DNA from 3 places in the Glaciecola sp. SC05 genome. Region 1 is predicted to be linked to each of the others. Evidence: predicted binding sites of a transcription regulator. Region 1 holds the regulator's gene; each other region holds the start of a gene.
The links. The regulator LexA, encoded in region 1, represses DNA repair genes until DNA is damaged. The targets are predictions, from matches to a motif close to TACTGTATNNNNATACAGTA.

Region 1 (4,294 bases):
AACCAGTTCGCAAGTCCTGTAAAGGCCGGCATAACTGCACCAAAAACCATTATCAGTCCATGCACGGTGGTCATCTGATTAAAGAAATTAGGTTCAACGATTTGTAAACCCGGCTGGAATAATTCAGCACGAATGACCATAGCCATTGCGCCGCCTACCAAGAACATAATAAACGCAAACCACAGATACAAAGTACCTATATCTTTATGGTTTGTGGTGAGCACCCATCTCATCAGCCCTTTCGGGATGTGGTGATGATGATCGTCATGACCATCATGTGAATCGGCGCCGTGTGCAGTATCTGTTACCGTCGACATCTAATTATCTCCTAGTTGCCATTCATAATGGCGTTAACATCTTTTGCTTGTACCATATCGCCAGTGTTGTTACCCCAAGCATTACGTTGGTATGTAACGACCGCAGCAATCTCTGACATGGTGAGCTGTTTCGCGAATGACTGCATGGCAGTGCCAGCTTTACCGTACACAATGATATCGATGTGTGCAGGCTTGTCATTTAATGCAATTGAAGAACCTTTAATTGCTGGGAATACGCCAGCTAGGCCTTCGCCGTTAGGCATATGACATGCAGCGCAAACCGCTTCATGTACTCTTTTGCCATCAGCCATTAGTTCTTCCATTGACATATTCATCGCCAACAAACGTTGCTCTTCTTCTTTTGCTCTTAAAGCAATCGCTTCTTGCTCGTCAATCCAGGCAGCGTAGTCAACTGGATCTTTTGCAATAACTACGATGGGCATGAAGCCATGATCCTTTCCGCATAGCTCTGCACATTGGCCGCGGTAAACCCCTGGCACGTTTACATTAGTCCATGCCTCGTTTATAAATCCAGGGTTTGCATCTTTTTTCACTGCAAAGTCTGGCACCCACCATGAATGTATAACGTCATCAGAAGTAATTAAAAAGCGTACTTTTTTTCCGGTAGGAATAACCAAAGGGCGATCAACCTCTAGTAGGTAGTTCTCACCTTTTGTAAATTTGTTGCGGATTTGCTCTTGTTGGGTTGCCATGGTGGAAAAGAATTCCACATCATTATCCATATACTTATAGTGCCATTTCCACTGGGAACCTGTCACCAGCACGGTAATGTCAGCTTTAGATGCATCTTCCATCTCAATCAAAGTATTGGCAGCAGGCACAGCCATTGCAATCAGTATCAAAAACGGCACTACCGTCCAAGCAATCTCAACTTTTACGTTGTCATGGAAATGTGCAGGTTTAGCACCTTTCGATTTACGGTGCTTTACCATTGAGTAAAACATTACACCAAATACGATGACCGCAATCGCGATACAGATGTAAAACATCATCATATGCAGGCCATAAACTTCTTGGCTGATATCTGTCACGCCAGGGCGAAGGTTAAGATCGGATCTCTCTGATGCACTAGTGGCTAGTACCATCATGGGCGCACTCATCAATAGAGCACTTAAAGTAATTTGCAGCGACTTCACACTTGACTCCCAAAATTGAGGTTGACGTATTCTTAATACGAGTTCTGTTTTGCCAGTTATTTTTCTAGACAAAATCAGAAATTCTACGTCCGATGTTATTAGAATGTGAATAACTCGCTAATGATTAATCAATCCGAAGGATACGTCTAGTACTTTTTGGAGAAAAACCATACAAACAGTTCGTATTTACTAATAGTTAGCTTATTTTTTAATCAAATGGAAGTTTTGAGCGTAAATAATCACCAATTTGCCGTGAATATTGTTGTACGTAACTTGCAAGCAAGCTTTTGTAAAAACATAGAAAAGGCAGCAGATTTTTCTGCGAATTTCAGGTGGTTTATGGCTTAAATTTGTATCATTTTAGGAGAAAAAAGGGCAGTTTCCTGAGAAGAAACTGCCCTTTTTTTTGCGGTCTTAATTTAAATTTACGTTATCTCTAATAACGCCTACTGCAAGCCCTTCTATCTCGAAATATTGTGTCCGCAGATCGACTTCTATTGGTGAGAAATCGTCATTTTCAGCATGCAATATCACCAGCGGCCCTTTCTTCTCGAAGCGTTTTACGGTGACGTCATCATCTATTCTAGCAACCACAATTTGGCCGTTTCTGACATTATTAGTTTTGTGCACAGCTAATAGATCGCCATCCATTATCCCAATTTTCATCATACTCATACCGTTAACTCTTAACAGAAAGTCAGCACCAGGGTGAAACATTGCTGGGTCAACTTTATAGTGCGAGTCGATGTGTTCCTGAGCAAGGATAGGTTGACCTGCTGCCACCCGACCAATGAGGGGAATACCTTGCTCAATTTCGTCTTCTAGTGGACAGTTGAGCTTTATCCCACGAGACGTTCCCGGTAGGATTTCGATCACATTCTTCTTCGCCAATGCCTTGAGATGTTCTTCAGCGGCGTTTGCAGATTTGAAACCGAGCTCTCTCGCAATTTCTGCACGAGTAGGCGGCATACCAGTATCAATCATGGTTGTTTTTATGAGTTTGAGTACTTCTTCTTGCCTAGGAGTTAGTGGACGCATAACCAGCCTGTTTTTCTATACAGTTAGTTGGAGTATATCCTTTAATTGGCAAAGCGCAATACTCTTAATTTAATAATTGCTTTTTAAAGCTAGGCATAAGTACCTGAAAGCATGTTAATATTTAAGCCTTACTTTGATTCGGAGTGCGCATGTCACAGATTGGTTCTGCTTTTCGTTGGTTAGCATCTAAAGCCATAGGCTGGTTAGTTTCAGTAAAAAGCGTGCCTGCGGATATTGAAAAAGAGTTAGGTATCGATAAAACGAAACCTATTGTGTATTTATTGCAAACCGAATCCTTTACCGATCAGTTAGCTCTGGCCAAGTCGGCCCGAGCCCTAGATTTGCCCAATCCATTTGAAAATATAGAGATCGCTGGCGCTGAGCGCAAACGACGTTACTTCCTAACACGCCCTCAAAACTTATTAACCCGCAGGGTTAAAAAAACCAGCATTGAAGATGTTTTTACAGAATACTTTCACTTACACAGAGAGCACCTCGACATTGATTTACAGGTGATCCCCGTGTTTATCTCTTGGGGACGCTCTGCTGGTAAAGAAAAAAGCGGCTTTGCACAGCTATTTGCCATCAAAGCATCTCCAAACTGGCTCCGAAAGCTTTTTATTGTGCTGTTTTTTGGGCGAGACAACTTCGTTAGCTACTCAGCTCCGGTGTCTACGCGACAAATGTCTGAACTGCATGGCAGCGACAAACAGATAGCGCAAAAACTAGTGCGCGTGGCGCGGACGCATTTTCAGCGTAAGCGACAAACCCTCAGTGGCCCTACCTTGCTCGAGCGACAAACCTTATATAACTCAATTTTAGGCGCTACTTCAGTCAAACTTGCAATAGACGAACACGCGAGACAAAAATCTATCAGCCCAGAAGCTTGTCGTCATGAGGCACTGAAATATATCGACGAAGTGGCCGCCGACTATCGAGAGGGCCTCATTCGTATTGGCGACAGACTACTCAGACGAATTTGGAATAAAATTTATGATGGTATTGATGTCAGTCATGCAGAGCGCGTCAGAGAGTTAGCAAAAAACGGGCATGAGATAATTTACGTGCCCTGTCATAGAAGTCACATGGATTATTTATTGCTTACCTACGTGATTTATAACGAGGGCTTGGTGACGCCGCACATTGCGGCCGGCATTAACCTTAATTTTTGGCCTGTAGGCGGAATTTTCAGGCGCTGCGGGGCTTTCTTTTTAAGGCGGAGTTTTGCAGGCAATAAACTCTACACCGCGGTATTTAGAGAGTATCTCGAGCTACTCTTTAACAAAGGCTATTCGGTGAAGTACTTCCCAGAAGGTGGCCGCAGCCGAACAGGGAGACTACTTCCGCCAAAAACCGGAATGCTTGCGATGACTTTGCAAGCTATGACCAAGGGTATCAAACGTCCAGTCTCGATTGTGCCGGTTTACATTGGCTATGAGCACGTGATGGAAGTAAAAAGCTATATGAAAGAGCTAAAGGGAAAGTCAAAAAAGAAAGAGTCCCCTACTCAAGTATTTTCGGCTATTCGTAAGCTTAAAAACTATGGACATGGTTTTGTTAATTTCGGTGAGCCAATTCAGCTTAGCAACTTTTTAGATGAGTCGGTTAGCGACTGGCGTGAACAAAAAGCCCTTGATGACAAAAAGCCAAAGTGGTTGACCCCCGTCGTAAATTCGCTGGCTGATAAAATCATGACGAGAATTAATCGCGCAGCAGCACTTAATGGCTCAGCGATGGTGGCGTTATGCTTACTGTCTTCTAAAACACAGATTGTAAGTAAAA
Region 2 (4,294 bases), on a different contig from region 1:
TTGAGATGCGCAGATGTGAGCGTACCTTGCTCGGGGCGAAAGTCTTCAACAAATTTGAGGCCGCATATTTTATGTTCACCCAGTTTACTCATTAAGCGAGAAAGCAAAGACATGGCAGCTACGTGTGTCGACTTACTTGCAAAGAAATCATCATGGGTAAGTTCAGCCACTTCGTGTCGATGGCAACGTAGCTTGAGTGCATATACGGGTGATTGAAAACTCAGTTGCTCTAATTTGAGCTCAATAATACTGAGCCAGTCTGCGCTTCGGTAAATAGGCATTGCGCTGTCAAAGGTTACCGGTAGAGGCGCATGTTCGCGCTGATAAAAATCGATGTGTATTTGTAAGCATCGCGCATTGCGCACATATAAAAAATCGCTGAGCTTATTCAGGGCATGGATAATAACCGGTCGGAGCTTGTCAGCTAAAGAGATGTCGTAGAGTAGCTCGATATAATCGTCGTATTGGCTCAAAGGCTTAAAAAAGCTCACGCGAGACGGAGCTTGGCCACGTAGCTCTGACACCACATCTAATGATACGCGACTAAGTCGATTAGCCAGCTCGGATAAAGGCACACGATTGAGTTCGGCCATGCTATGAATACCAATGCGTTTGAGTTTTTCAAGATCTTTTAGCTCGATGTCAGATAAGCTCAGCGCACATATCTGTAATGCGTCGTTGATTGTGCTGCGCTCTTCGGTGATGACTCCCGTTCCGTGTTTCGCCATAAGCTTGGCTGCCTGAATAGAAAAAGCCGCTGCACTTTGGTATTCGTAACCTTGCTTGCTTAGGCATTGCTGTATGACTTGCCAGTAAGGTTTTATCCCACCGTATAGCGACAGCATATTCTGTGCTCGCAAAATTAAGCCTTGAGGCGGTGCCAGTACAATATCAGAGGTGAGTAAATACAAGGCATTAGCCAAGTGTTCAAGGGTGTTGTTTTCAACTTCAGGGCGGTATTCATGCAAGGCTAAATCAGGGTAAAGCAAACTTGCACTAGCCAAGCCCATACCTATTTGGATGCCGCGAGCCTGTGCTGCAGCATTTATTTGTACGAGCTGATTGTGTTTTACTTCATAAATTGCGCGGGGCTCGGAGATCACTTTAGGATCGCTAATTTGACTGTGCTCAATCACATTTAGTTGGAGTCGGGTAAAGTGTAGATAAATCCACAAGGAGCGAGTGTCAAATTGCATCTTAGATCAGCTCGGTTAACGCTTAGCATGGATATTAACTACGCTGCCTATAGGTATGGGCTTAGGTCGAAAAGCCGGACCTGTGCGACACTTAAAAGGAAGCTTTATACTGACAGAAGGTTTTGCCCAACCGACTTTTTGCTTGTTAATTTTAACCTGTAGTTGCTCGTTTTCTCGCCGCAGTGATAGCGATAGACTAAGGGGCAAATTGCTTGTGGCGTGTTCGCTATTGTCAAACCAAAAACAGTGACTTGCACCGTGCAAAGTCGCTAGTTCGAGTTTACGTATTTGTGTATGTAAGAGCTTTTTTTGCCATATAAAGATGCCTTCACATACCCCGCTTTTAGCGCATTGCTCAGCGCTCCAAAGTGCTTCGTCGTCAGTATCGGGATAAATGACTACCAGTTGTTCTAAGGATATATTTTCGCTTAACAAAAACTCTGCATTTAATTGAAACGGTGGTGCAATAAATATCCAGAGTTTATCACGAGTGCGGCTGATTTTTTTTTGCAGTACTTCCAGCATTAAGCGCAGCTCGCCACAGCCTAAGTAGCTGTTGATATGGATCATGCCAGCGCTTGGAAAACCACCTGATAATGCTTTATCTAAGGCCTCATAACCGGTTTCGAGTCGCGTGCTTTGTGCAGATGTTTGCTTGGCTTTTGCAGCTGTCCATATCCATTGCTTACTTTCTAGTTCGTGTAAAAGTGGATTCATATGACACTCTAAAATACTGTATATATGTACAGTATAAATACTTTGTTTAAGTGATCAACCGTTTCTCAAATTTATAAGGCTAAACGAGCTTAAGTGATTTATTTAACAAGGATTATTGTTGAAAGGAGGTCTTAATATAAAAGATAACGGAACATGGATGTTCTTATTAATCAGCACATAAACAGAGTATTAGGATGCTGATCAGCATCCGCTTTATAAGGCTTGTTACGAGGTAATATGTATTGGCTAGGTTTTACGAGCACTTATCTTAGACTTCGTTTACCTAGCTTTTGGATATTGCTAAAACACAAAACCAGCACGTAGGCTGGTTTTATATCTACTAAAAAATAGTGGCTTAGCGTATTTATGGGTAATAGTGTCTATTATTTGATAATTTTTTGACTATCAAGTAAATACAATTACATCGGTAGCGGTATGGCGCTGTTGTTTAAAGTTGCTTTGCCGTCTTGCAAAGTAAATGACATGCTGTAGCCATTTTCTGTTTCTGTAAATAAGCCCTGCTGCAGCAAGCCATCTAAAGTCATTTCACTTTGCTGTGCGATGAGTTGCTCTAGTTCAATAGGATCCATCTCTGCAATTTGTGGGTTGCCGGCAAGCTGCTGTTTAACTACCATGGCGGCAATAAATTTGGCTGCACTATCATCTATGTTTAGTTGCGTAGTAGACTGCATATGCTGAACCCAAAAATCATTATTTTCCATGGTGTCCGGTAAGCTATTAACACCTGCAAGTTTGTTGCTCGATGTGAGCTCTATGTTGCCGTTGTTTAGCACGGCATTAAGTTTGCTAACGTTCAGCTCAGGCTCAACTTGAAGCTGACCTAAAAGGTGGGTTTGTATGGTTTGTTGCATGATTTCTTGGGCGCGTTGTGGCGTCTGCATAATGTCTTTATTCATCTGCTGGTATGCCATAAAGAATGGTTCGTGCAAGTTATTTACCTCCATCACCATATTTGCATCGCTTAAAGTGAAATCTGCTGTAGTCAGTGTTGCTAGCTTCACTTCTAGGCTAGAATCGGCTAAGCCTGCATCTTGATCAAAATCGATGGTGCTGCTTAAAGACAGCTGCTCGAGTAGCGAATTTGTATTGTCGATCAAATTTTCAATTTTCACTTCTTTAAGCGTCATTAATGCAGCGCCGTCATAAAAGCTGCCTTTGATCATCTCAGTGATAGAGCTTTGCGCATCAAAAGAAACAGCCAAATCATTCAGCTCAAAACGGTATACATTCGGCAAATTCATACGTATGTTGCCCGGACCGCCTGCATATATCACTGAATCATCCGACAAGTAACCCTTGCCTTGCCAGCCTTCTGTCGACGCAGTCAGGTTGATTGATTCGTCGGTATAGGTCATCGCTGCGATGCGATCTTGATAGCTGGTACCACCAAATAAGCCCATTTTACCAAGTGCCTGGTATACGGGGCCATCTTCTAGCACCTTAAGTGAGGGTGGCAGTTCATCTACTACAAGGGTGACGGCCCAGTCTAACCATCCCAAGCCCATACCGTTTTTAGTCAATACCGGCCCATGCTGAGCTTGCGCTTGTAAGTTGATTTTCCATTCAGGTAACTGCGAGGCACCAGCTAAACCCTGAAATTTGAGCATTACTTGGATATCAGCGACTGTAGAAAACCATGATTGTTCGCGGTTAACAATACTTGCTTGATAAACACCGGTTTCGTTTACCGCTGCTATGTAATTATCCAATCCTTGATTGAAAGTATTTCCGGCAAATTTAGGCCCAATCAATGCCACACTTAACAGTAAGATAACGATGATAAAGAGAAGTTTTTTCATGAAAACGTCCTTGTTAAAAAATAAGCCGCTTGATGCTTATCATGGTCAGCATCAAGCAATTATGGTGGATATGGTTAAAGTAAGTAATGCGTAATAACGAAAATGTCGGTGCTTAAATACCGAGCCCTATGATTTTGCTTGCTCGCTAGCAATAAAGTCGTCGATATTACGCTCTAATATAAATAGTGGTACTGAGCCGTGCGCGAGTACAGCATCATGAAAGGCGCGTAAATCAAACTTATCGCCGAGTGCGTCTTCAGCTCTTTTGCGTAATTCTTTGATTTTTATTTCCCCGATTTTATAAGACAGCGCTTGTGCTGGCCAGGAGATGTAGCGATCAATTTCAGTGCGTACGTTGTGCTCGCTGAGTGCGGTATTTTCAAGCATGTAGTTCATGGCTTTGTCACGACTCCAGCCAAATACATGCATGCCGGTATCCACGACGAGCCGACAGGCGCGCCACATTTCATAGCTTAGACGCCCAAAATTATCATATGGGTCTTCATAAATACCCACTTCTAAGCCCAAAAACTCTGAATACAAACCCCAGCCTTCGCCAAA
Region 3 (4,294 bases), on a different contig from region 1:
CTGCATCTGACATAGCTCGATGATGACGCTCCATATCAATCTCAAAATGCCGTGTAAGGTTGGCTAATGAATATGATTTAATGCCTTTATAATATTTTCGCATTTGCTGAACCGTACACAGCTTTGGACGCCTCCAAAAGCGTTCTAGCTGCGCAAACTCTTGTTTGATAAAGCCGTAATCAAAGTTCACATTATGAGCCACAAAAATGCAGTCTTGAGTGAACTTCTCTACCTCATCAGCAACGTCAGCAAATATGGGTGCATCTTTGACCATGTCATTATCGATGCCGGTTAGTGCCGTAATATTTGAGGGTATGCGGCGCTGAGGGTTAATCAAGCTTTGCCAGCGCTCTATAATTTTGCCCGCCTGCATCTTTACCATGCCAATTTCGGTAATTTTATGATTACCTGCTCGGCCGCCAGTCGTCTCAATGTCTACAACAACATAAGGCTGATTAGGGTCAATAATAAAATCGACGGTGGTGATACGAACATCAAATCCGCAGTCGCGTAAAGATTTGATGCAGCTTAGCTGATTTCGCCTCAGTACATCGCCTTCACCCTTGATTTCTTCAAACCGCAATTTGCCCGCTTCAAGTACCATGATATCTGGAAACCCGTCATGACTGGCCTGCCAATCTTGGCTCATACGCAGCAGTTGAGCCATTATGGCACTCGGTGAAAGGTGCTCAACCAATATCGACAGCTGCGCTAACATGTCACTGCGCCAGTGGAATATTCCCTGTCTTTTGCCGTAGTATTGGGTCGCGTTTTTGTGAAGCAAGCGCATCAATGCATTGGGTTGTTTGAGACTATCTAGCTTGAGATGTATTGCCTCGCCTGCAGCTTGATAAAAGTTATTTTTCTTTAGACACATCGGCATGACGTCAAACTCTGTGGCGAGTCCTAGGCCTGGGGTCTCAAAAAGTTCCTGCCAAAAGACCAGGCCGAATAAGCTTCGCCAGAGCGTATTCTCGGTTCGGTAAGCAGTGATCTCTTGTTGTGCATAGTATGCTATTACGCCGCGCTCAACCCCGCCTTTATGTACCTCATCTAGTTGCAGATGTTGATTTCCCTCTCTTAGCATATCGGTGAGTATACTCGTGCGTTTTTGTTGGTATTTACGCGCCAAAAAGTCTTCAGCAAAGGCCAGCAGGCGGTCACTGATGGGATTGTCGATAATTTTTTCTAAATGGGTTTGCACAAGCTTCGGATCGAGAACTTTATAGGCTTCTCGACACCATTTTTCTTGCGCTTGTTCAGACTCCGTTTCTTTTAACAAACTGAGCGCTTTTGTTTGATTAAAGTCCAACATGCCGGTGGCTAGTTCGTAAACTGCTGCATTGTGTTTTTCTTGTGCTGCTGCGCCTTGGGCTTTTGGAAGTTGAGCAAGCAAACCTTCGACTATGTGATAGGAATCGAGGGGTTGACGCCGGACTTTCGATAAATACTTAGAAAGCATAAAACTGCTTAATGCCGCATCTTTACAATCAAACCTAGCTTGCATTTGGGCCTGCTCTTCGCGTGTATTCATTACCCCAAGATCGCGCAGCGAGAACTGATTTAATCGAGATTTTGTATTGCCAAAATATAGGAACAAAAAATAATCGATGATTGGATCGACTTTGCGCATCACGAAGCTATTCACCGCCATTGATTGTGCATATGCGTCTTCCGGAAGATGATCAAATGCTCTAAGCAGTGTCGATTTGGCTGCGCTTTTGTTGATCGTGGGAGTATCTGTCTGCGCAGATTCGCAATATACCTCGTAAAGTTCATCTTTCGTCAGGCAGTTCAACCAGTCAGGCATGTCTTCTATCGCAGGGTGTGCTAGCCAGCCCAAGTCAATTAACTGCTCGATAAGCTCAGCAATGTTGGGTAATTCGGCAAAGCGTAAGGAGCTAATTTTTACTGCCGAGGTTTTTCGATTGATGCATCTAACCAGCGTGCACTGTTGTGCTTTCGTTGCCTGATGAAAAGCATTTAAAAAAGCGTGATGTTGAGGGTGCAATAGCGACGCACAAGGGCCCTCAACAAATTCTAAAAACTCGTAAAAGTGCGTTAAATAGTAAAATGTAGGCAGCTTTCGCATCGGCTGACCTTTTTAAAGGTGAATAATTTAGTCGGCTTAGTGTATGAAATTGCTGTTTAAAAATACAGTATTAAATTGGCGGCTCGTTATATTTGCAAAAACGCTTGTTAATAGTCGTGTTGTCTAAATTTTTCTTGAATCGAGTACTTATTTCGCGCAATGAGCAACATTGTTATATTAGTGCCTACTTGCTTACTCTTTGCTTGCTAACCCACTCAAAATGACAGCGAAGCTTTGGATCATTTTGGAGTTGATCAAATGTACAAAAATGTTTAGCCAGCTCCATTTCTGTATAGGTGCTATGAATGCCATCATGGCATAGGCGACAAATGTCGATGCCCTGAGCGAGGATTTCTTTATTAAAGTTTTTCTTAAAAAAAGTGCGCCGATGCATCTTTTTTGGGATCAGATGATGAAAGGTCAAATCTATCGTTCGCCTGCAAAAATCGCAGCAACCTTGGCGGGGTCTGCGAGGATAGTTTTTTGTGTACGGCTTTTCGCTGTTCATAGGGTATTAAACGATGGTCGCAAAGCACGAGATCAGCGAAGATTGATACATGCTACAAACGATTAATTCCCACTTTATACTGTCGAAAGTCGTTTAGTTTCCGTGAAATTGGCTTGGTTTCAGGCATTTAGCTCTGAGACTTTGGTCGATCAACAATTCTGTAAAAAGGAATTTACATCTTGTTTGCATTCAAAGAAAAACCGCTGATTTTTATCTTTAATTAATTTAACTATCTGAAATATATGAATTTAATTAAATTTAAATGCTTAGACGATGGTTGTAATACTAAAATCTCATACGAGATTTGGAAAAACACTCTTTCTATTTCTCCTATTCATTAAGCCAGTCCTCCTCTTTACATTGAGTCGCAATTGCTTAGTTCCACACAACACACATAGGACGACATATGAACAACACATTTCGCAAAACAATTGCCGCACTAGCAGTAATCTCTGGCTTGGGTGCGACAAGCGCGCAAGCAGTAGAAATCTTTTCTTCTACCGTTGACGATAAAACCACTAAGGTTGCTATTGGCGGGTATGTAAAAGTCGATGTAAGACATGTAAATGGGGACATTGGTTATCAAGACTATTGGGTAGCCAACTTACCTGGTGGGCAGGCTATTGAAACTAATAAAACGGGCTTTAACATACGTGAGTCGCGTCTAAACTTTAAAATTACGCACGGCGACGTGAGCGGTTTTTTTGAATTAGATATGTACGGCGGCGGCGGTAACGAAGTTATCAGTAACTCCTCTAACCCCCGCTTACGCTTATTCTATATTCAATACAAAAACTGGATGGTTGGTCAAAATTGGAGCACATTTATGCCCCTTCATGCCCTTCCAGAGGCCCTAGATTTTGGTGGACCGCATGTTGGTGAAGTGTTCGTGCGTGATGTGCAGATTCGCTACACGTACGGCAACTGGCAGTTTGCTATTGAAAACCCAGAAACTAACGGTGATGGCGATAGTGGCACACCTGCTAGCGCAGTCGGTTTAAGCGGGGCAGAAGCGGATCCTGATGAATCTGTTCCAGATTTTGTTGTTCGTTACAATGCAAGTGGAGACTGGGGTGTCGCTTCAGCGGGTGTATTAGTGCGTAAAGTCGACCAAGGCGGCTTAGACGAAATGGCGATTGCTGGGAATATTGCTGCAAAAATAAAACTATCGGGTAAAGATGACTTCCGTTTCCAAGTATCGGTAGGTGACCCTGGTCGCTACGTCGCAGCAGGCATGACGCCTGATATTGTAACCAACCCTGATAATGATGAAGTCGAAGTAGAAAGTACCATTGCCTATGCCGTTTCCTATCGTCATTTTTGGACAGATACCATGCGCTCTACTGTGTTTTATGGTGCTGCACAGACCGATATTTTAGATCGTGATCGCTCTCATTGGGGGGTTAATATCTTAGAGAATATTAACGAAGACTTAGAAGTTGGGCTAGAGTTTGGTAATTATGCGATTGATGACGCAGCACTTGATGCAATCGACTCAAACTATCTACAATTTTCAGCCAAAATGACCTTCTAAATGAGTTGTTAGATGTTATTTTCAGTCGTAACTTGAAGCCAGCGTTTTGCTGGCTTTTTTTTGCTTAACATTAAGCAAGATGTATAAAACTCCTTCAATTAAAAAAATAGTTGTTAAAAAGATGGTGCAATTATTAAATTCCTTTACTAGACAATTGCTT

Region 2: the regulator LexA is predicted to act here: its motif matches at 1,928-1,947, upstream of imuA (translesion DNA synthesis-associated protein ImuA).
Region 3: the regulator LexA is predicted to act here: its motif matches at 2,143-2,162, upstream of AB9H30_RS10920 (exonuclease domain-containing protein).

The regions. Positions count from the first base shown of each region.
Region 1 is NZ_JBGIYY010000008.1:46,643-50,936, reverse strand. Features, by position in the region: gene ctaD (cytochrome c oxidase subunit I) at 1-317, opposite strand, end outside; gene coxB (cytochrome c oxidase subunit II) at 329-1,438, opposite strand; gene lexA (transcriptional repressor LexA) at 1,889-2,512, opposite strand; gene plsB (glycerol-3-phosphate 1-O-acyltransferase PlsB) at 2,662-4,294, shown strand, end outside.
Region 2 is NZ_JBGIYY010000024.1:4,908-9,201, forward strand. Features, by position in the region: gene AB9H30_RS17605 (DNA polymerase Y family protein) at 1-1,196, opposite strand, end outside; gene imuA (translesion DNA synthesis-associated protein ImuA) at 1,212-1,913, opposite strand; gene AB9H30_RS17615 (DUF945 family protein) at 2,333-3,733, opposite strand; gene AB9H30_RS17620 (DUF885 family protein) at 3,860-4,294, opposite strand, start outside.
Region 3 is NZ_JBGIYY010000010.1:99,571-103,864, reverse strand. Features, by position in the region: gene AB9H30_RS10920 (exonuclease domain-containing protein) at 1-2,092, opposite strand, end outside; gene AB9H30_RS10915 (DcaP family trimeric outer membrane transporter) at 3,007-4,134, shown strand.